DNA from 3 places in the Micromonospora sp. CA-248260 genome. Region 3 is predicted to be linked to each of the others. Evidence: riboswitches for the same ligand, from Rfam matches in the RefSeq annotation. Region 3 holds a riboswitch; each other region holds the start of a gene.
What was found. A riboswitch is a leader RNA that binds a small molecule or an ion and turns the genes downstream of it on or off. The one in region 3 is predicted to bind cyclic di-AMP.
Positions count from the first base shown of each region.

Region 1: another riboswitch for cyclic di-AMP. It lies ahead of ACQP2H_RS02925 (coiled-coil domain-containing protein); the one in region 3 lies ahead of ACQP2H_RS23185 (coiled-coil domain-containing protein).
Region 2: another riboswitch for cyclic di-AMP. It lies ahead of ACQP2H_RS09600 (C39 family peptidase); the one in region 3 lies ahead of ACQP2H_RS23185 (coiled-coil domain-containing protein).

Region 1 is NZ_CP192021.1:606,855-614,275, forward strand. It holds gene ACQP2H_RS02910 (lipocalin family protein) at 1-26, shown strand, start outside; gene ACQP2H_RS02915 (helix-turn-helix transcriptional regulator) at 302-652, opposite strand; gene ACQP2H_RS02920 (carbonic anhydrase) at 864-1,598, shown strand; gene ACQP2H_RS02925 (coiled-coil domain-containing protein) at 1,664-2,689, opposite strand; cyclic di-AMP (ydaO/yuaA leader) riboswitch at 2,693-2,824, opposite strand; gene ACQP2H_RS02930 (YibE/F family protein) at 2,991-4,334, opposite strand; gene ACQP2H_RS02935 (hypothetical protein) at 4,554-5,102, shown strand; gene ACQP2H_RS02940 (DUF305 domain-containing protein) at 5,166-5,795, shown strand; gene ACQP2H_RS02945 (metal-sensitive transcriptional regulator) at 5,904-6,203, opposite strand; gene ACQP2H_RS02950 (heavy-metal-associated domain-containing protein) at 6,298-6,504, shown strand; gene ACQP2H_RS02955 (hypothetical protein) at 6,521-6,754, shown strand; gene ACQP2H_RS02960 (heavy metal translocating P-type ATPase) at 6,769-7,421, shown strand, end outside.
Region 2 is NZ_CP192021.1:2,194,406-2,201,826, reverse strand. It holds gene ACQP2H_RS09605 (CDP-glycerol glycerophosphotransferase family protein) at 1-1,339, shown strand, start outside; gene ACQP2H_RS09600 (C39 family peptidase) at 1,555-2,406, opposite strand; cyclic di-AMP (ydaO/yuaA leader) riboswitch at 2,679-2,823, opposite strand; gene ACQP2H_RS09595 (hypothetical protein) at 3,198-3,956, opposite strand; gene ACQP2H_RS09590 (hypothetical protein) at 4,082-4,528, opposite strand; gene ACQP2H_RS09585 (acyltransferase family protein) at 4,627-5,982, opposite strand; gene ACQP2H_RS09580 (polysaccharide pyruvyl transferase family protein) at 6,169-7,421, shown strand, end outside.
Region 3 is NZ_CP192021.1:5,414,577-5,421,997, forward strand. It holds gene ACQP2H_RS23175 (HelD family protein) at 1-1,035, shown strand, start outside; gene ACQP2H_RS23180 (cation diffusion facilitator family transporter) at 1,230-2,144, shown strand; cyclic di-AMP (ydaO/yuaA leader) riboswitch at 2,377-2,508, shown strand; gene ACQP2H_RS23185 (coiled-coil domain-containing protein) at 2,512-3,573, shown strand; gene ACQP2H_RS23190 (SRPBCC family protein) at 3,704-4,171, opposite strand; gene ACQP2H_RS23195 (STAS domain-containing protein) at 4,270-4,632, opposite strand; gene ACQP2H_RS23200 (hypothetical protein) at 4,966-5,112, shown strand; gene ACQP2H_RS23205 (hypothetical protein) at 5,399-5,797, shown strand; gene ACQP2H_RS23210 (cellulose binding domain-containing protein) at 6,030-7,421, opposite strand, start outside.

The sequences.
Region 1 (7,421 bases), 2.4 Mb from region 3:
GCGCGCGGGCCGGCAGCTTCTGCTGAGCCGTCCCCGGGCCGGTTCTGTCGAGCCGTCCCCGGGCCGGTTCTGTCGAGCCGTCCCGGCCTGGGGGCGCGGTCCGGGTGCCGCCACCGCGCCGTGGCCCGGATGAAGCACCGGACGCCCGACGGCCCGCCCACGCACGCACCGGGGGTGGGCCGTCGACTCGGCACCGGTCACCTGGGCTGCCGCCTGGGGCCCCGGTCACCTGGGCTGCCGCCTGGGGCGTGGTCGCCCGGGCTGTCGCCGCCGGGTTCGGGCGGGCAGGTGGGCTGATGCCTCAGGCGTCGGTCGGGTGGGCCGTGGGCCCCGACGCCTGAGTCGGCGTGGTGGGGGTGAAGAGGGCGAGCAGGGCACCGACCTGGCGGTCGGCCTCGGCGGGGTGCCGGAAGTGACCGCTCGGGTCGATCGTGTACTCGTTGCGTCGGCCGACCCGGGTACGCCGCAGGTAGCCACCGGTCTCCAGGTCCGCCACGATGGCCTGGGCGGCCCGCTCGGTCACCCCGACCTCCTCGGCGACGTCCCGCAGCCGGGCGGTGGGGTTGCGGGCGATGGCGAGCAGCACGTGACCGTGGTTGGTGAGGAACGTCCAGTTCCGGGTGCTCCCGGTGCCGCCCGTCGTCGTCGCCATGACGTCATCGTATGGCCCGTACCTGGGAGGCCCGCCGTCGGCCGCCGGGTCGACCGTGGGCCTCGACCCCTGGTCGACATCGTGGCGACCAAAGCCTGAAACGTGGATCACGAAATCTTGACGTACCTTTCGCTGCGTGTGACCGTGGGAACACGGCCGTCGTCGCCGCCGGCCGGCGTGACCAGGTGCGATTCCGGACCGAGGTGAGGCAATGGCCCCGATCACTCCGACCCAGGCGCTGGCCGAACTACAGGCGGGCAACCGGCGTTTCGTCGCCGGGGAGCCCCACCACCCCAACCAGGGTGCCAGCCACCGGGCCGCCGTCGCCGACGGCCAGCATCCCTTCGCCGTCATCGTCGGCTGCTCCGACTCCCGGCTGGCCGCCGAGATCATCTTTGACCGGGGTCTGGGTGACCTCTTCGTGGTCCGGACCGCCGGGCACACCGCCGGGCCGGAGGTGCTCGGCAGCGTCGAGTACGCGGTGACGATCCTCGGCACCCCGCTGGTGGTGGTCCTCGGGCACGACTCCTGCGGGGCGGTGCAGGCGGCCCGGGAGGCGGCCCGTACCGGCACCCAGCCCCCGGGGCACCTCTACTCGGTGGTCGCCGCCGTCGGGCCGAGCCTGCGTCGCGCCGACCAGCAGGGAGTGCACGACATCGACGGGATCGTCGACATCCACATCGCGCAGACCGTCGAGGTGCTGCTCGGCAACTCCCCGGTGATCGCCGCCGAGGTGGCCGCCGGGCGGTGCGCGGTGGTCGGCATGTCCTACCGCCTCGCCGCCGGTGAGGTCCGCCAGGTCGCGCCGGCCCACGAGGCCGCCGCTCCCGCCACCCGGGCGGCTGCGCCCACCACCGCGGCGGCCGCTGCCGTCGTACCCGGGCCGGCCGTGCCGACGGGTGTCGACGCCGTGCCGACCGGCGAGCCCGCGGCCGTCCCCGGCTGAGGCGTACCACGCACGACGAAGGCCGCCCGGCTCAGCCGGGCGGCCTTCGTGCTGGTGAGGGCCGGCTACAGCAATGACACGTGGACGTGGTCGGTGTGGTTGGAGGGCCCGGAGTACGAACTCCAGCCGTTGGCCGGGAACCAGATCTGCCGGTTCCAGATCACGTAGTAGATGCCCAACCGGTCCGAGTTGCGGATCAGGAACGCGGCGAGGTTGTTGCCGTACATCCGGGTGTCGTTGTTGTGCCACGGGCTGAAGCCGCTCTTCTGCAACGACCAGTCGCACGCCTTGCCCTTGGGGTGCTCCCACGGCCCGCCGGGGCGGTAGCAGCCGACGAACCGGTTGAAGCCGGCCCGCTTGACCTCCTTGTACATGTGCAGCGTGCGCGGGGTGATGCAGCCGGACGTGGTGGGGTCGTTCTCGCTGCACGACTCGCCGCGCCAGTCGCCGTCGGCCGTCTGGCCCGGGGCGATCCGGGCGACCGGCGAGGTGGCGTCGACCAGGCCACCGGTGAAGCCCCGACCGCCGACCAGGGCGAGCGCCTTGTCGGCCTCGGTCTTCTTCTTGGCCATCAGGTTGGTCTGCTTCTGCTGCTCACGGACCTCGGTGTCGACGGCGAGCTTGGCCTGCTCGGCACGCTTCTTGACCTTGTTGACCTCGGCCAGCTTGCCGGCGTTGACCATGTTCAGCTCGTCCAGGGCGGCGGCCCGCCGGACGAAGGTGTCCGGGGCGTTGCTCTCCAGCAGCGCCGCGACCGCGCCGACCCGACCCGTCCGGTACGACTGGGCCGCGATCTCGTTGACCTGCGGAGCCAACGCCGCCAGCTCCTGCTCCGCCTTCTCCACCTCGATGGCGTACTCGAGTTGGCGCTTCTTGGACTTCTCCAGCCGGTTCTTCGCCGCCGAATACTCCCGGTTCGTCGCCTCGATGACGTCGGTGAGCAGCTTCGGCTCCTCGTCCTCCTCGTGCCCCGAGGGGGTGGGCGCGTTGGGTGCTGCCGCCGCGGGGGAGGCGGCGGGCCCGGCGACCAGCGCCAGGGCGGCGAGCACGGCCACCACCGGAGTCCACCAGTGGCGTAGGGGTGCCGTCACAGTTGTCCCTTCCGTCGACCGCCGACCGGGTTAGCTGACGGGTTCGGGACGGAAGTGGCCCCTACCGCTGGCGCGGATTCACCCCAGGTGCTCGGTTCCCCGGCTCGCCGTACGGCGATTGGGCGGTGGCACCGCTGGCTCCGGTGGGCGCCTTCGGCGGTGACCGGCAGCGAGGTTACCCGAGAGTCGTACCGGGGATCTACGGTCACAACCCGGCAAAATGCGTATTTTCCCGATAGCGAGGGGTAATCAGTGACGCGACCGACAGCCGCGACCTCACCTCCGGTCACACAGCGCAGTGTCACCATGCGGTGTCCGTGCTCCTTTCCGGGTCTGGCCACCGTGCGGGGGCCGGGGTGGACGGTTCGCCGTGCCGGGGGCCGCTCAGCGCCGCCAGCGCCTCGGCACGGTCGGGGGCGGGGCGTGGGGTGGGCGTCGGTCCGGTCGCGTCGGCGTCGGCGGGACCGCGCCCGGCGGTGACGACGAGCGCGGCCAATCCGGTGGTCAGCGGCACCGCCGCCACCAGCCCCAGGGTCGCCACCGCGCTGCGGACGATCTCCTGGGCCAGGAACTCGCTGGTCAGGATCTGGCTCACCGGCCGGCTGTCGGCGGTGAGCAGGAGCAGCAACGGCAACGAGGCCCCCGCGTACGCCAGCACGATCGTGTTGACCGTGGACGCGATGTGCGCCCGCCCGACCCGGGTCGCCGCCCGGTAGAGCTGCAACCGGGACAGCCCCGGATTGGCGTGCGCCAGCTCGGTGACGGTGGCCGACTGGGTGACCGTGACATCGTCCAGGACCCCCAGCGAACCGATGATGATCCCGGCCAGCAGCAGTCCGTGCAGGTCCACGTCGCGCTGGTACATCGACAGCGTGGTGGCCTCCTCGCTGCCGTACCCGGTCAGATGGGTGGCGGCGGTGGCCAGCGTGCCCAGGACGCCGGTCAGCACCAGGCTGCCCAGCGTGCCGAGCACCGCCACCGAGGTCTGCGCGGTGACCCCGTGGGTCAGGTACAGCACCACGAACATGATCAGCGCGGCGCCGGTGACCGCGATCGGCAGCGGTGCGCCCCCGGCGGAGATGCCCGGCACCACGAAGGTCAACAGGATGGCGAAGCTCGCCCCGAGGCCGGCCAGGGCGGCCAGCCCGCGCAGCCGGCCGAACGCGACGATCGCCGCCGCGAACAGGGCGACCAGCCAGAGCAGCGGCATGCCCCGCTGGTGCTCGGCGATGTGGTAGCTGCTCACCGACGGGTCGGTGGGGTCGGCCAACGCGACCAGCACCACCTCGTCGCCGACCGCCACCGTCGGTGCCCCCGGCCCCGACGGGACCGGCGTCTCGACCTGCTCACCACTGTCCGGGCCCTGCCCGACGGTGACCGTCACCGTCCCGCACGGCCCGTCGGCCGCCCCCGACGGGCCGTCGGGGGTCTGCGGGGCGGGCGGGCACGGCTCGGTCACCACCCGGGTCACCGTGCCGTGGTAGCGGGGCACCTGCTCGCCCTGGTCGATCTTCGGGGTCTCCCCCGGCCAGAGCAGCAGCGTGGCGATCACCGTGACGACGATGAGCGGCACCACCGTCATGACGAGGATCCGCCGCACCCGGGGTGGGGTGGACGGAGCGGGACGGGTGTGGTCGGCGCCCATGTGCGAGTACTCCCAACGATCCGGGACGGGATACGTGTCAGCCGGCCAGCCGGTTCATCCACGGGCGGCGGGTCGTCGGACGATGGTAGCCAGCACCAGGTCGGGCCGCGCGGTTCACGTGCTGGTGGCAGGCCCCGCCACCGCTGCGGCGGGTACGCCCGTGTCGGGTGGCCGACCCGTCCGGGCCCGCCGGTCGTCCGGGACGGCTAGCGTGGAACCGTGCGGCGGGCGGGAACGACGACGGCCGGGCGGTGGCTGCGGCTGCTGCTGCTCGTCGGCACCCTGCTGGGGCTGTCCGCGATGCACACCCTCGGCCACGACGCGCACCCGGCCGCCGGTCATCCCGCCGACGGTCGGCCGGTCGGCCACTCCACGGTCGGCCACTCCACCTCGGCGGACCGGGCCTCCGTCGGGCACGACACCCCGGTCGAGCGCCCCCACCGGACGTCCGTCGTGTCGCCGGTCATGGACCGGGGGGACCTGACCGGTCCGGTACGGCTCGCGATGGTGACGGCCCGTCCCCTCGGGTGCGGGGCCGGATGTGTGGTGGTGCTGCCCGACGAGCCGAGCGGCTCACCGGCCACCGGGTGGAGCGTCTGCCTGGCGGTGCTCGGGGCGCTCACCGTGACGCTGCTGGTGCTGCTCTGCGCGGTGCGTACCAGGCCGGCCGGGGTGGCCCGTCCGCCGTCGCGGCCCCGGGAGCCGCGCGCCCCGCCACCGCGCCCGCTCGGGCTCCGGCTCGCCACGGTGTCGGTACTGCGCAGATAGGACACCCGGGCGCGGCTCCGCCGTGTCCGCCGTCCGTCTCCCGTCGTACCGAAAGGTCTGCCCGTGTCCACTCGTACCCTTGCCCGTCGCGCCGCCCTGGCCGGCGTCGCTCTCACCACCGCGTCCGCCCTGACCGCCTGCGGTGGGGGCCATTCCTCCGACGGCGGCCACGGCCGTCCGGCCGCGGGCACCGCCCCGGCCGCCTCCGTGTCCGCCGGGGTCGCCCCGGCGGACGTGATGTTCGCCCAGATGATGATTCCGCACCACCAGCAGGCGGTACGCATGTCGGAGCTGGCCGGGAGCCGGGCCGCCGATCCGGAGGTCACCCGGCTGGCCGAACGGATCCGCGCCGCCCAGGCCCCGGAGATCGCCACCATGACCGGGTGGCTGACCGCCTGGGGCCGGCCCGTCCCGTCCGGCGGCCCGGCCGACGGTCACCTGCCGGGGATGGACCACGGCATGCCGGGGATGATGTCCGACGCCGACCTGGCCCGGTTGGAGGGGGCGACCGGTCGGGACTTCGACCGCCGGTTCCTCACCCTGATGATCGCCCACCACGAGGGTGCGATCACCATGGCCCGGCAGGAGTTGGCGGACGGCCGGCACGCCGGGGCCAGGGCCATGGCGCAGCAGATCGTCACCACCCAGCAGGGCGAGATCGACACCATGCGCAAGATCCTCGCCCGGCGCTGACCGCCACCCGTGAGGCGTCGCGGGGCCGGATCCCACCGGCCCCGCGACGCCGGGCAGTCCGCCCGTCCGATGCCCCGCCGACCGCAGGTCGCCGGACGGGCGGGCCGGTCAGCCGCGTTTCATCAGGCGGCCGACGGCGGCCATCATCTCGGCGGCCATCTCGTCGGCGCGGCCCTCGGCGGCCCCCTCGTGCATGCAGTGCCGGGCGTGGCCGTCGAGCAGCCCGAGGGCGACCTTGTCCAGGGCGGCCTGCACGGCGGAGATCTGGGTGAGCACGTCGATGCAGTACCGGTCGTCGTCGACCATCTTCTCGATGCCCCGGACCTGCCCCTCCACGCGGCGCAGCCGCGCGAGCAGTTGGTCCTTGCTGGCGGTGTAGCCCCGGACCGGGGTGCTCGGTGTGGTCATGGCGACCAGGATAGCGTACCCCCGGGGGGTATGCTACGGTCGCAGGGTGACGTACCCCTGGGGGGTATGTTGGACGAGTGGAGGGAAGAGCCGCATGATCACGAACTACCAGGTGAAGGGCATGACCTGCGGGCACTGCGTCAGCGCGGTCAGCGCCGAGGTGGGTGCCCTCGACGGTGTCACCGACGTCCAGGTCGACCTGGCCTCCGGCCGGGTCGCCGTCACCAGCGACCGCCCGCTGGACACCGCGTCCGTGCGGGCCGCCGTCGACGAGGCCGGCTACGACCTCGTCGAGGCGTGACGGTCCGGGGGGACCGGTGAACACACCGACCAGGCTGGGCGGATTCGCCCTCGCCCTCGCGGTGGTGTTCGGCGCGGCGTACGGGGTCGGCCAGCTGACCGGCCCCGTCACCCCGCCCGCCGAGACCCGCCACGACCCCACGAACACCCCGCGACCCGTCCCCAGCCCCGTTGGCCCGGAGCCCACCACCGACCCGACGCCGAGCGTGCCCGTCACCGGCACCGGCGGGGCCGGTCACACCCACGGTTGACCGGAGGTGCCGCGATGACCCCGAACACGTCGAACCTGCCCACCGCACCCCACCTGATCGAACTGGCCATCGGCGGAATGACCTGCGCGTCCTGCGCCGCCCGGATCGAGAAGAAGCTCAACCGGCTCGACGGCGTCGAGGCGAGCGTCAACTACGCCACCGAGAAGGCCACCGTCCGGTACGCCGACGGGGTCACCCCCGACGACCTGATCACCACCGTCGAGAAGACCGGCTACACCGCCGTCGTCCCCCCGCCGCCCACCCCCGCCGGCACGGAACCGGCCGCAGGGCCGGTCGACGAGCTGGGCGCCCTGCGGACCCGGCTGCGGGTGTCGACCGTGCTCACCGTGCCGGTGATCGTGCTGGCGATGGTGCCGGCCTGGCAGTTCACCTACTGGCAGTGGCTGTCACTGACCCTGGCCGCCCCGGTGGTCGCGTACGGCGGGCTGCCGTTCCACCGGGCCGCCTGGACCAACCTGCGACACGGCGCGGCGACCATGGACACCCTCGTGTCGCTCGGCACCCTGGCCGCGTTCGGCTGGTCGCTCTGGGCGCTCTTCCTCGGCGACGCCGGGATGCCCGGGATGACCCACCCGTTCCGGCTGGACATCGTCCGCACCGACGGGGCCGGCAACATCTATCTGGAGGCCGCCGCCGGGGTGACCGT
Region 2 (7,421 bases), 3.2 Mb from region 3:
GTGGACCCCGCTGGTCGCCGCCCGGCTCGGCGGCGTACTGCTGGGGCTGCTCGCCGTGGTGGCGGTGGCCGCCGCGTTCGCCCTGCCTGCCGTGCTGGCGCTGGTCGTCGTGCTGGTGGTCGCGGCCGGCTGCGGTGCGGTCGGCCTGGACCTGGCCCGGCGGCGGTTCCGGCCGTCGGGCGGGGGCGGCCCGGTGACCCGGGCGCTGCGCGCGCACCAGCCGGAGTTCCTGCTCTACTTCTCCGCCCCACCCGGCTCGGAATACCAGGTCACCATGTGGCTGCCCTACCTGGAGCGGCTCGGCCGGCCGTTCCTGGTGCTGCTGCGGGAGCCGGAGTTCCTGCCCACGATCGCCGCCGCGACGAGCGCCCCGGTGGTCTACTGCCCCACCCTCAAGGCGATGGACGAGGCGCTGGTGCCCAGCCTGCGGGTGGCGTTCTATGTCAACCACGGGGCGAAGAACAGTCACTGCATCCGGTTCACCCAGCTCACCCACGTGCAGCTGCACCACGGCGACAGCGACAAGGCCCCCAGCGCCAACCCGGTCTCGGCCATCTTCGACAAGATCTTCGTGGCCGGTCCGGCGGCGATCGAGCGGTACGCGCGGGCCGGCGTGGAGATCCCCGCCGAGAAGTTCGTCGTGGTCGGCCGCCCGCAGGTCGAAGCCATCGAGGTACGCCGGGAGGCCCGCCCGCTGACCGCCCCGACCGTGCTCTACACCCCCACCTGGACCGGCCACCACGCCGACGCCAACTACTGCTCGCTGCCGGTGGCCGAGCCGCTGCTGCGCCGGCTGCTCGACCGGGGGGCCACGGTGATCCTGCGCGCCCACCCGTACACCGGGCAGAATCCGGCCTCGGCCCGGCAGTTGGCCCGGCTCACCGAACTGCTCGCCGCCGACCGGACCCGCACCGGCCGGCAGCACCTGTGGGGGGCGGCGGCCAGCCGCGAGCTGAGCCTGACCGAGTGCGTCAACCGCTCCGACGCGCTGGTCTCCGACGTCTCCGGGGTCATCTCCGACTACCTCTACTCCGGCAAGCCGTACGCGGTGACCGACCTGGGCGTCGACGGCGACGAGTTCCTGGACCGGTTCCCGCTGGCCCGCTCCGGTTACGTGCTGCGCCGGGACATGGCCAACCTGGACGAGGTGCTGACCGGGCTGCTGGACACCGACCCGTTGGCGGCGGCCCGCTGGCAGACCCGCCGCCGTTACCTGGGCGACTTCCCCGCCGACGCGTACGCCGAGGGTTTCCTGGCCGCGGCCCGCCGCGAGCTGGAACCGGGCTGGGCCCCGCCGACCCCCCGTGCCCCCGCCGCCCCCCTCTCCCCCCACGCCTGACCCGCACCCGCCTCCGCCCGCACCCGCTCGCCTCCGCTCGCGCCCGCCTCCGTCGGCAAGATCGTGCTCGATCCATGTTGTAGTGGCCTCCTGCGAGGAGGCCACTACAACCATGTTCGAGCACGATCTTCGTCCGGCCGGCCGGGTCGACCCGGGGACAGCGAACCGCCCCGGCCACCCGTGGTCGGGCGGCCGGGGCGGGTGGGGTGGCTCGGTCAGGCGGAGTAGCCCCGGGTGGCGATCCAGTTCGCCAGGGTGGTCACGCTGACCCAGTAGGCCGGCAGCGACGGGTCGGCCGAGTCGGCGATCCGCACGGTACGACCGTTGTCCCGGTAGCCCACGGCGGCGATGTAGTGGCCGCCGGGGAAGGAGTGCCAGCCGCCGTCGAGGTCGGTGGCGTCCCCGGCCACGTTCGCGACCACGGCCCGCTTGTCGGCGACCGCCGCGACCACGTCGGCCCGCAGCCGGTCGATCTGCGCGTCGCTCGGCGTGCCGGCGAACATCCTGGTCCGGTACGGGTCACCCTTGACCACGGCGTTGAGCACCCGGGTGGTGTCCTCGGCCGAGTTGGTGCCCATCTCGGTGGTGCCCAACAGGGCGGCGAGGTCGTCCTGGCCGCGCTCGATGCCGGCCGCGCTGAGCGCGTTGCGGACCGCCGCCGGGCCGCAGTAGTAGTAGGTGGTCTGGGCCTGGTAGTCGTAGCGCAGGACCTTCGACGACGGCGGCTTCGGGGCCGCCTTGCGGGTCAGGTCCGGGTCGGCGGTGGCCCTGGCCTTCGCCCGGGTGACGCGCGGCGACGGGGCGTCGCTCGCCGACGGGCTGGCCGAGGGGGTGGCCGACGGGCTGGTCGGGGCGGGGACGGCGACCCGGGCCTGGGCGCGGCTGGCGACGTCGTCGAGGCGGGGGGCGGTCTCGGCCACGGCGGTGGCGCGCTGCTGGCCGGTCGGGGCGTCGTCGACCCCGGCGGCCAGGGCGGTGCCACCGGCGGCCAGGACGAGGACCGCCGCCGAGCCGACGACCATCCGGTACGGGCGTCGGGTGCCCAGTAGGCGGAGCTGTCGTTTCATGTGGTGCTTCACAGGGTGTTCCTCCACGGGGCGAGGCGGCGGGCACAACCCATCGGCACGCGGCGGACACGCCACGCGCGGATCGGGTGTTGCGCCGCTCGTTCGGCAGGGACCGCCCGACGGGGGGCCGGGCGGATCGGCGGCTCGCCCGGCAGGGGCCGGGCGGCGGGGCACAGAGCCGGGTCAGCGCGTCGGGCGCGACGGTCCGGCGGTGCCCCGGCACCGAGGTGGAGGAACTACCGAGGGGGTGGGGTCATGCTGCACGAGGAGGGAACTCCTTCCTTTGCCGCCGACCGGGTTAGCTGACGGATTCGGGCGGGAAGATCGCCCTACCCCGGGCCGTGGCCCGGAGATTCACCCCAGGTGGTGCGTGTGGGTCCCCGGTTCGTGACTGGCACGATTGAGCGGGTCGGCACGGCGTCGCCTCTTGCGATCGGAAACCGCACCGGACCGCAGCGACACTACTGGCCGGTTTCCCCCCTCGCCAGCCCGCTGAGCTGCACAAACATGGGCTGGACGAGTCAGTTTCGGGGCACTCGGGCACTGACCCGCCACGCGTGGGACGGTCGGAGCGCCCGAGCCCGTCCAGGCGAAAACCCGGACGGCAGGGCATCGACCGCCGATGATCGTCGCAGTCGATGTGACCGACTGTGACCAGGTGTCCGGTTTCCACCCGCAGTGACGGCACCCACAACCCGCAGATAACAATTCAGTCCCGCCGACCCGCCGACCCGCCGACCGCTGACCGGTCCGGCTTCGCCAACCGGCGGCCGGCCGACCTGACGGCCGGGTCAGCCGACCCGGGCCGGACGCCAGCGGGTGGCAGGGGCCGGGCGGGTGGCGGACGTCGCCGGACGGGGCAGTGGGACCCGGGTCGGCCGCCACCGTTGCGCCGCCGCGTGTGCCTCGGCAGCCAGCGACCGGGCCGCCTCGGCGGCCAGTTCGGCGTTCCGCCACGCCGCCCGTTCCCGCCCGACCGCAGCCCGGTACGCCGTACGCCGGTCCTCGCGGACCGCGCGGGCCAGCATCACCTCGTGCTCGACCGGGTGCCGACGCGGGTCCCAACCGTCGCGGTGCGCGAAGACGTCCCGCAGCCGCTCCACCGACAACTCTCCCCGCCAGTGCGCCGCCACGGCCTCCTGGTGCAGCCACCGCTCCCGACCGGCGTACTCGGCGGGGGTGCGGGGAGTACGCGGGCTGGGCAGCGCCCGGGCACCGGTGAACCGGCGGGCCAGCGTCTCCGCCTCGTCGTACGCCTGCCAGGCCCGTTCCAGTGCGTCGTGGGCCGCCAGCCAGGCCACGCGGTGGTGGCGGGCCCTCCGGGCGGCTCCGGAGGCGGCGACGGCCACCTCCTCCGCGTAGCGACGCAGGTCGGCGACGGGGGGTGGGGCGTCGGATGCCGGCGCGTCGGCAGTGGCTGCGGCCGGTTGGTCCCGCTCGGGCCGGGCCACCAGGATGGTGATCCCGGTCAACGCCAGGACGAGCAGCGCGGACCAGATCACGGTGGCGGTCGGGACCTCGATCAGGAACTGGGAGAGCACGGTGTTCACGGTCGACACCTCGCAGGCGGGATGCGGAAGAGGAGGCCGTACCGGCGGCGGGAACATCCGGCCGGGCGGTGCGGGTGTGGTGCGTGGCGGAGGCGGTCGCGGGTGGTCGGCCCCCGCGTGGGCGGTCAGCCCGCCGGGGGTGCCCGGGGGGCGGTGGCGACGGGTGTTCGACCGGCCGGCAGCGCCGGGGGCGGGGCGCTCCGCGCGACGCCGGCCGGCACGACGGCGTCGACCCGGTCTGCCGTCGGCACGGCGAGCACGACGGCGGCCCGGTCCGCTGCCGGCACGGCGAGCACCACGGCGACGGCCCGATCTGCGGCGATGCCGGCCGGGTCGGCCTCCTGCCCACCGCTGCGGATGCCGGTCGGGGCGGCCGGGGCTCCGGCCGCGTGCAAGGACAGCGACGCGTCGACCGGCAGGGCGGCTGCCGCCGGCCCCGGGTCGAACGACGCCGGGCCGGGCAGCGACGGGCCGGCGACGGCGAACGCGATCGCGACGGCCAGGCCGGTCAGCAGCCGGGACCACCAGCGGGCGACCCACCACAGCGGACTGGTGGGTGCGGCCGGGAGCATATGTCCACGTTACCGCCGGGGTGACCGACCCGCAGCACCGCCGGGCGTGTCGCCGCGCCCACCACCGTGGACCTGGTCCGGACGGCCGGGCGGGGTGGTCAGTGCGGGTCGCGCGGTCCGACGTACTCGACGGGGAGTCCGGCACGCCGCCCGTCGCCGGCAGCCCGCGGCCCCGGCACGGTGACACCGCCGCTGCCGGCCGCGCCGTCCGGCCGAACCCCACCGGCGGCGGCGACGCCGGCCGGCGCCCCACCGCCGACAACGGCACCGCCGACAACGGCGTCGGGGCCAGCGGCACCGCAGGCGGCGGCACCGCAGGCGGCGGCACTGCGGGCGGAGGCACCGCGGGCGGCGTCGGGGGCGGCCGGCACGGGTGGGGTACGGCGGCGGGGAGCGAGCCGGCGCATCATCGGCGTCTCCACGAAGCGGTGCAGGGCAGCGGCCAACGCCAGGTTCAGCACCAGGAAACCGAGCACGGCCAGTGGCCCCGACCAGCCGGGCAGCCCCACACCCCAGTGCCCGGTGAGCCGCAGCACCGTCATCATCACCAGCACGTGCACCAGGTAGAAGGCGAACGACACCTCACCGAGCCAGATGAGGGTGCGGTGCCGCCACGGCGACCAGCGGCCCTGCACGTCCGCGCGGGCCGCCGCCGGGATGACCAGGATGTACGCCACCGACAGCAGCGCCGCCCACATCTCGGCCGGGATCCAGTGCGCCGCCACCCAGACGACCACGAACAGCAGGCTGGCCAGCGGCAGGCCGGGCCCCCGCCAGTGGCCCCTACGCAGCAGTTCGGCGGCGGCGACGCCCAGCCAGAACTCGGTGGAGCGGACCAGCGGGAAGACCTGGGTGAACCACCAGTTGCTGCCCTCGGGGAGCAGTTGCTGACCGGGCCAGAGCGCCAGGATGACCAGCGGCACCGCCACCACCACGGCCCAGAGCACGCCGGAGTGGGCCCGCCGGATCGCCGGCAGCACCAGCGGCAGGCAGAGGTAGAAGAACAGCTCGCAGGAGAGCGACCAGCTCACGTTGTTGATGCTGTAGAAGTAGCCGGGGGTGGGGTCCCACGCCTGGATGAGGAAGAGGTTCTCCCACGCGGCGCGCGGCACCACCGGGTCGGCGAACCACCACATCACCAGCAGCGCCGCCGCCCAGGTCAGCACGTGGTTGGGATAGATCTTGGCGAGCCGGCGACGCCAGAAGTCCCGCCGCCGGTCGCCGTCTCGCGTCGACCAGACCAGCACGAAGCCACTGAGGATGAAGAAGAACTGCACCCCGGACAGGCCCAGGGTGAACAGCCAGTCGACCACCGCCTTGGCGTCGGGCTGGGTGACGATCCGCATGGTGCCGACGTGGTAGCCGAAGACCAGCATGGCGGCGATCCACCGCAACCCGGTCAGCGACGGCAGCCGGTTCAGCGCCGGGGACGCGGGGGTGGGCACGCTGGTCACCCGGGGCACCCTACCGGCACACCCCACCGCGGGTGGCGCGCCGGGGTGGTGCGGATGTGCGGAAGGTGTACGAAATCCCTCCACTGCCCTAACATCGCGGGACCCGTCGGTGTCGGCGCGCGCCCATGGGGCGGAACGGCGCGGCCCGTCGCAGGCACGCCCGGCGAACGAGGAACGGAGCAGAGTGTGCACCAGCGGATCCTGATGCGGGCCAAGAAGGACCCGTTCGACGTACGCGGCCCGGAGGAGGCGTACGAGGGGAACTGGATCGGGGAGAACAACGGCAACCTGGTCTTCAGTCACGCCGCGCACAAGTTGCTGCGCACCTCCACCGCGCGGATCACGTCGACCGAGTTCAAGGTCGACCTGCGCGACGCCGACCGGATCAACGAGCAGTACGACGTGTACGTCATCCCGCTGGCCAACGCGTTCCGGCGCAGCTACGCCCACCGCATCGAGCTGATGACGAAGCTGGTCGAGCGGCTGCGGATCCCGGTGGTGGTGTTCGGGGTCGGCGTGCAGACCGACGTCACCGGCGACCGGGAGTACCTGCGTCCGATCGACGACGTGGTCAGCCGGTTCGTCCGGGCGGCGCTGGAGCGGGGGCCGAGCATCGGTGTGCGGGGGGAGATCACCGCGCGGTACCTGAACACGCTGGGCTTCTCCGCCGTCGACGTGATCGGCTGCCCGTCGATGTTCCTGCACGGCGACCGGTTCCGGGTGGAGAAGTCCGCGCCGGCCCTGACGCCCGACGCCCGGGTGGCGCTGACCGTCTCCCCGTACGTCAAGTCGATGGCGAAGATCATCACCTCGCACCAGGCCCGCTACCCCAACCTGCGCTACCTCCCGCAGGACCTCAAGACGCTGGGCACCCTGCTCTACGGCGACGCCCCCGAGGACCGGGGCAAGACCAGCGCCATCCCGATGCACACCTCGCACCCGCTGTTCACGCAGGACAAGGTGCGGATGTTCCTCGACCCGTGGACCTGGATGGACTATCTCGCCGGTTTCGACTTCGCGTTCGGCACCCGGATCCACGGCACCATCACCGCGCTGGTCTCCGGCACCCCCGGCTACCTGTTCGCGCACGACTCGCGCACCCTGGAACTGGCCAGGTACTTCGACATCCCGCACCGGCTGATGAAGGACGTGCCGGCCGACGTGGACGCCGCACAGCTCTATGCCGAGGCCGACTACACCGCCCTCAACACCGGGCACCGGGCCCGCTACGAGGTGCTGCGCGCGTTCCTCGCCCGGCACGACCTGGGCAACGCGTTCGACGACGGCGACAGCGCGGCCCGGTTCGACGCGCAGGTCCGCGAGACGGTGTTCCCCCCGGCGGTCCGGCCCGCCGGGGCCACCTCGCCCGAGGAACTGCTGGCCCGCATCCAGTGGCTGCGCGACCGTAACGCGGCGCTCGGCGACGACGTGCGGGAGCT
Region 3 (7,421 bases):
GTCAGCGGGCTGCCCGAGCAGCGTGCCTTCGAGGACGAGATCATCGAGCGGCCGGAGTTCCGGGAGTTCCTCAAGGCGTGGTGGCCCCGGCTGCATCCGCGGCACGTGCTGGGCTGGCTGGCCCGCCCGGACCGGCTGCACCGGTACGCGGCCGGCATCCTCTCCCGGGCGGAGATCGGATTGCTCGTCGCGGCGTACCGGTCGTTGGACGTCGAGGGGCTGACGGTGGCCGACATCGCCCTCCTGGACGAGTTGGACGCCCTGCTGGGCCGGCCGGTGCGGCCGAAGAAGGCGAACCGGGACCCGTTCCAGCTGGCCGGCGGTGTGCGGGAGCTGAGCACGTTCGGTGAGCGGCAGCGCGCGGCCCGGGCGGCGGCCCGGGAACGGCCCGAGGACTACCGGGACTACGCGCACGTGGTGGTGGACGAGTCGCAGGACGTCTCGCCGATGCAGTGGCGGATGGTCGGCCGGCGTGGTCGGCTCGCCTCCTGGACGGTGGTGGGTGATCCGGCGCAGACCGCCTGGACGGGCGACCAGCAGGAGTTGGACCGGGCCCGGGACCAGGCGCTGGGCCGGCGGCGGCGGCACCGGTTCACGCTCTCCACCAACTACCGCAACTCGGCGGAGATCTTCGCGGTGGCGGCGGCGGAGATCCGCCGGCTCTATCCCGACCTGGAGTTGCCGAGTGCGGTGCGGTCCACCGGGGTGGAGCCGGTGGCGCTGCACGTGCCGGCGGCGGAGCTGGCCCCGGCGACGGTGGACGCGGTGGACGCGGTGCTGGCCGAGGTGGCCGGGACGGTCGGCGTGATCACGCCGGTGCCGCGCCGCGACGAGGTCGCCGGCTGGTTGGGCGACCGGGGCGGGGCGCGGCTTCAGGTGGTGACGAGTCTCCAGGCCAAGGGCATGGAGTACGACGGGGTGGTGCTGGTCTGCCCCGGGGAGATCCGGGCCGATCCGGGCTCGGGGGTACGGACGCTCTACGTCGCGTTGTCCCGGGCCACCCAGCGCCTCACCACCATCGACCCCACCGGCTGAGCCACCGGCCCCGATCGGCCCGGCCCCTGGTCGAGGGCCACACCGAACGCTTCTGGGTCGTCGGCGACCCCGCTGTCGTGCTGGGTCGACGGCCCCTGCTGTCGCTCCTGGCCGAAGGCCCGGCTGTCACTTGCATACATAGCGATGTGAGCATAGATTGGATCGGGTCCGCAGCGGCGACGGAAGGTGTGGACGTGGGCGCAGGTCATGACCACAGTGCGACGGTCAGTAACGCCGCACACCGGCACCGCGGTCGGCTCTGGGCGGCTTTCGGACTGCTCGCCGTGTTCATGGTGGTCGAGGCGGTGGCCGCGTTCGGCACCGGCTCACTGGCCCTGCTCTCCGACGCCGGCCACATGTTCACCGACGTCCTCGGCATCGGGATGGCCCTGGCGGCGATCACCGCCACCCGGCGGGCCACGCAGGACCCGCAGCGCACCTTCGGCCTCTACCGGCTGGAGGTGCTCGCCGCGCTGGCCAACGCCGTCCTGCTCAGCGGGGTGGCGATCTACGTGCTGATCGAGGCGGTCCGCCGCTTCGGCGAGCCACCCGAGGTGCTGGCCGGCCCGATGCTGGTGGTGGCGGTGCTCGGCCTGCTCGCCAACCTCGTCGCGTTCGGCCTGCTGCGCGAGGGGGCCAAGGAGAGCATCAACCTGCGCGGGGCGTACCTGGAGGTGGTCGGCGACCTGCTCGGCTCCCTCGGCGTGATCGCGGCGGCGCTGCTGATCGCCGGCACCGGCTGGTGGTGGGCCGACCCGGTGGTCGCCGTGGCGATCGGCGTGTTCATCCTGCCCCGCACCTGGCGGCTCGGGCGGGCGGCGGTGCGCATCCTGGTGCAGGCCGCCCCGGAGCATCTCCCGGTGACCGCCGTACACGACCGGTTGACCGCCGTGCCCGGCGTCGCCGAGGTGCACGACCTGCACGTCTGGACGCTCACCTCCGGCATGGACGTCGCCTCGGCCCACCTCACCCTGGCCGGCGACGCCGAGGCCGGCACCGTGCTCGCCGCCGCCCGTGGTGCCCTGCGGGAGGACTTCCACATCGAGCACGCCACTCTTCAGATCGAGCCCCGAGCGACCCCCGGAGCATGCGGCCCGACCCACTGGTGACCCCGACTGCCGCCCTGCGGCCGGGCCGCCGCCCTGCGACCCGGCCGCCGTCTCGTGCCCGGTGGTCGGGCCCACTCTCCGGGAATCGCGCTGTAGATCAACGGCAATTTGCGCCGTTCACACCTTTTGGCAGTATTCACTCTCGTACCCTCAGTCACGAGGTAGGCAGCTGTCCCACGCGTACCGGTAGGCTCGGCTCCGGCCACCGCCAGGCGGCGCCCACCGGCGCCGGCAGTGGCCGCCGCCTAATCGCCCACCAGGGCGAACCGGGGAACCACGTTCCTGGGGTGCATCCGCGTCAGCGGTAGGGATCTTCCGTCCCGAACCCGTCAGCTAACCCGGTCGGCGGCTGACGGAAGGACATCACATGCACGTACGCACCACCACGCGACTACTGGCCGCAGTCGTCACGGCGCTCGCCCTGGGCGTGTCGTCCGCGCCGTTCAGCCCGGCCGTCGCCGCGCCCACCACCCGCCTCGCCGCCCCCGGCGACGACGAGGAGGGCGGCACCCCGGCCCTACGCGACCAGCTCGACGCGGCCAGCAAGGGGTGGCTCGACGCGAAGACCGCCCTCGAGCGCTCCACCCGACGTCAGCAGGAGTTGGACGGCCAGCTCAAGGCCATCGAGGCCCAGCTGGTCACGCAGACCGGCAAGGTCGGCGAGATCGCCGGAGCGGCCTACCGCACCGGCCGCCTCGGGCCGATGTCCGCCCTGCTCAACAGCAACAGCCCCGGTGGCTTCATGGACCGCGCGTCGGCGTTGGAGACGGTCGCGGCCCGGGAGGACCAGGAACTGCGCAAGATGATCGAGACCCGGGACCAGGCCGCCCGGACCCGGGCCGCCGTCAGTCGGGAGATCACCGAGCAGCGCAAGCAGGTCGCCACCATGGGCAAGCGGAAGGATCAGGCCGAACGCGCGCTGGCCGTGGCCGCCGCCGACAAGCCGGCCCCCACCTCCTCCAACGACTCCGGCAGTTCGGAGGGCACGTCCAGCAGCAACGCCAAGGGGGCGCCCCGTAACTCCGACGGTTCCTGGCCGTCCGAGTCGTGCAGCGTCAACGACCCGACCCCGGCCAACGGCTGCATCACCCCGCGTACCCTCAACGCCCTCCAGCAGGCCAAGGCGGCCGGTTTCACCCGGTACGTCTCCTGCCACCGTCCCAGTGGTTCCGGTGAACACCCCAAGGGCCGCGCGTGCGACTTCGCCGCGCAGAAGAACGGCTTCGGCGGGGTGGCCAGCGGCGGCGACCGGACGTACGGCAACAACCTCGCCGCCTACTTCATCCGTAACGCCGACCGGCTCGGCGTGCTCTACGTGATCTGGTTCAAGCGGATCTGGCTGCCGAGCAGCGGCTGGAAGGCGTACAGCGGGGGCAACGGCGACCCGTCCAGCGACCACACCAACCACGTGCACCTGTCGATGTACTGAGCTGGCCCGGTGGCCCGTCCACGACGGGCCACCGGAACACCGCCGACAGCCAACCGGAAGACCGCCCGACGGGCCACCGGAACACCGCCCGACCGCAGGGTCGGGCCCGGTGTCGCAGGTCGGCCCCAGGTCAGCCGGCGGCAGACGGGTCGCCGGCCCGGCCGTCCAGCACCGCGCCGAGCCGGCTGGCCAGCCCGAGGTGAGCGGCGCGGGCCTGCCGGAAGGCGTACCCGAACAACGGTGCCGGCGCGGCGAGGGTGATCTCCACGTCGATCCGCAGCAGGTCACCCTCCGTCCGCAGCCGGGTGTGGTTGCGGACCGTGGTGCCCGGCTGCTGTCGGGCCACCGTCACGATCTCGTCGTCGCCGACCTGCAGGACATCCGCCTGATAGGTGACGGGAAACCGCAGCGGCCCCAACTCCAGCCGATCGGTGATCGCATAGCTGGCCAGGGCGCCCGGCCGGGCGGGCAACCGCCGCACCCGGACGATCAGGGGATGCAGTTCCTCCTGCCGGGACAGGTCGCTCAGCAAGGCCACCGCGTCCGCCTGTGCGCAGCGCGCCTGCACCGTGTAGCTGAAGCTCTCCCGCCGGACCACCGGGCCTCCTGACCGTCGTCGGTCGCACGATCGTGCCGCACCCGGGACGGACTGGCAACGTCCCAGGCCAGCGGGCTCAGGCGGGGCCGGTGGTGCGGTCAGGCGCCCGGCAGCACCTCGGGGGTGGCGGCACCGGCGAAGTATGGCTCCGGAGCGCCGAAGAGACCGAGCAGACCGGTGACCCAGAGCTGCCGGTGCACGAACCGGCTCGGTTCGGTGACGATCAACTTGACCCCACTGACCTCGGCGGTCTGGAACCCGGCGACCATCGCGCTGATCCCGACGGAGTCGATGAAGGTGACCAGTCGCATGTTGAGCTCGATCCGGGCGGGCCGGCCCTTGGCCAGCACCTCGGCGATCGCCTCACGTACCTCGTAGGCGGTGTCGACGTCGATCTCGCCACGAGGGGCGATCTCGATGACACCGGCCGGCAGGACCGACTTCACGATCGACAGGCTCACGCGAGCACCTCCACTCGCCCGTCCCCGGGCGCCTCATCAGTACGCGGGCCGCGACCGAGAGTATTCCTCCGACGGCCTCGGTCGCCACCCCTCGGGATGAGCAATTCGCGGATCCGGACGGACCGGGCCGTCCTTTCCCGCACCGTTGCTGGTCCTGTTCTCTCCGACGAACGGCTCAGCTGGGCCGTTCCAACCGTCCCAGAGTAGCGGTCCGGGTCCACTCCGAGCCGGATGCGGAGGGTCGGGCGAGCCCCGTCCGGCCTCCCGGCGCTGGTTGTGCCCGGTGCCTAGCCTGGGCGAGAGATGGGTCACCACGATCGAGGAGACGGATCGATGCTCAAGAGACTGCTCGGCCTGGCCGGCGTCGGCGCACTGCTCGCTCTCGTGCTCGCCTGCGGCTTCGGCGGTGGCGGGGACGACGACGATGACGACGACGGCGACGATTTCGCCCGCGCGACGTCGGTGGTCCTGGTCCGCTAGCCCCGTGACGTCGGCCCGGTGACCGCGGTCACCGGGCCGACGTCACGGCCGGGACAGGCCGAGTCCCGTCCACCGGTCCGAGGTCACGGTCGGGCCGGGTCGACCAGGAGGGGATGATTTCCACCGGCCGGGATCACGCTCCGTCCGCGTCGGGTTTGCGACCCGGTCGGGTGGGGCACTGCTGGGAGGACGGGCGGACGACCGGGCGGGCGAGTACCGTCACGAGCCGCAGAGACGTCGAAGTCCGAAGTGGCCGCAGACTTCGGCATTCGAGGAGGTAATCACGATGTTCGGCAGCAACCTTCTGGAGCGCCGCAGCAAGCCCGAGCGGATCGCCGACCAGGCCTGGCACCACCTGCTCTCGGCGGTCGACTCCGCCGGTGACAGCGTGCGGGACGCCGCCAGGTCGGTCCGGGACTCGGGACTGGCCGACGCCGGTGACCTGGTCGGCTCGACCGCCGACGAGGCACGCCGACGGGCCACGCTCGCCTTCGACGCGCTCGCCGGCCGCCGCCCGGCCCTGCCCTGGACCCTGCTGATCAGCGCGGCGCTGGTCGGCGCGGCGATCGGCTGGGCTGCCGGCACCGCCGCGCGGGCTGCCGGCAGCAGAGATGACCGGGCCGCCGACGACATCGAGTTCGTCGACGTGGACCGGCCCAACTCCCCGGTCGGTCTGGACGACTGACCGTCCCACGGCACGCACAGGCCCCGGTCGCGCCCTTCGGCGCCGACCGGGGCCTGTGCCGTCTTCGATCCACTCCGTTGGGGCGATGTTGCGGTAGAGACCCGGGGTCGACGCCGCACCATCGCCGCCACTGAGTCGATCAGCCACCGGCCGGGCGGGTCCCAGGCCGGACACGCGCCGGCTCCCCCGACGGGATCGGGGGAGCCGGCAGGTGTCGGATAGTTGATAGTCGTCAGCGGCTGGTGCAGGTGACCGCCGGGACGGTGTTGCTGCCGGTGACGTTGGCGGTGAAGCCGACGCTGGTGGTGGCCCCGGCACCGAGCGCGCCGTTCCACCCGGCGTCGCGCACCGAGACGCGCGCCCCGGTCTGGGTCAGGGTGCCGCCCCAGAGCGAGTTGATCGTCTGACCGTTGGCGAACGTCCAGCTGAGCGTCCAGCCGGCGATCGGCGCGGTGCCCGCGTTCCGCACCGTCACCTCGCCCTGGAAGCCACCCGGCCACGACCCGGTCACCTGGTACGTCGCCGCGCACCCACCGGTGGGCGGCGGGGTCGTCGGCGGCGGGGTGGTGGGCGGAGGCGTGGTGGGGGGCGGCGTGGTCGGCGGAGGCGTGGTCGGCGGAGGGGTGGTGGGGGGCGGCGTGGTGGGGGGCGGCGTGGTCGGCGGAGGCGTGGTCGGGTTGCTGCCGAGCCGGTCGGCGACCAGGATGCCCCGGCCGTTGGTGCCCAGGTAGACCCGGCCGTAGACCCTCGGGTCCCCGGTGAGCGCCTCGCCCGCGTTGCCGTACTGGTGCTGGTCGTCGTTGATCCGCACCCAGGCCCCGCCGGTGTTGTCGGAGCGGTAGACGCCGGCCTTGCCGTCGACGGTGCCGAAGGTGAACACCGCCGGGTACGTCTGCCCGGGGGCGGCCTTGCCGAAGCCGACGTTCACCGCCGCCGACACCCCGGCCAACTTGGTGAAGCTGGCCCCGGAGTCGGTGGAGCGCCACAGCCCGCCCTCACCGGCCAGCCAGACGTCGCCCTCCTTGCCGGGCACCGCCTTGAACTTCACGTTCCCGGTGGCCGGCAGGCCGGTGGCGGCGGAGGCGGTGAAGCTGGCCCCACCGTTGGTGCTGACATAGAACTTGCCGGCGCTGAAGCCGTAGAACTTGTTCTTGTTGACCCGGTCGGACTCGACGACCGCGTTGGCCGGGATACCGGTGGCGGCGGTCCACGAGTTGCCGAAGCCCACCGAGCGGATGACCTGCTGCCCGGCGTCACCCGGGGCCCAGACGAACTGGCTGCCGTCGGCGGCGGCGGCGACCGTGCCGCCGTTGTTGACCCCGCCCGGCTCGCTGCCCTGGAACCAGTTCGCCCCGCCGTCGGTGGAGAACGCGATGTGGCTGTCGTTGGGGCGGTCGGCGTCGGTGAAGTTGCCGGCCCGCACCATCGTCGCCGGGTTCGCCTCGGCGTAGTCGAGGCTGGTGGTGGTGGTGAAGACCGGCTGGGTGAACAGCATCGGCGGCACCGCGTCGAGGTCGGTGTGCCGGAACCCGCCGATGTCACCGAGCCCGCTGATCAGCGGTGCCCCGGTGGGCGGGCTGATCAGGTCCTGTACGGCGGTCTCCTCCAGGCCCTTGACCATCGG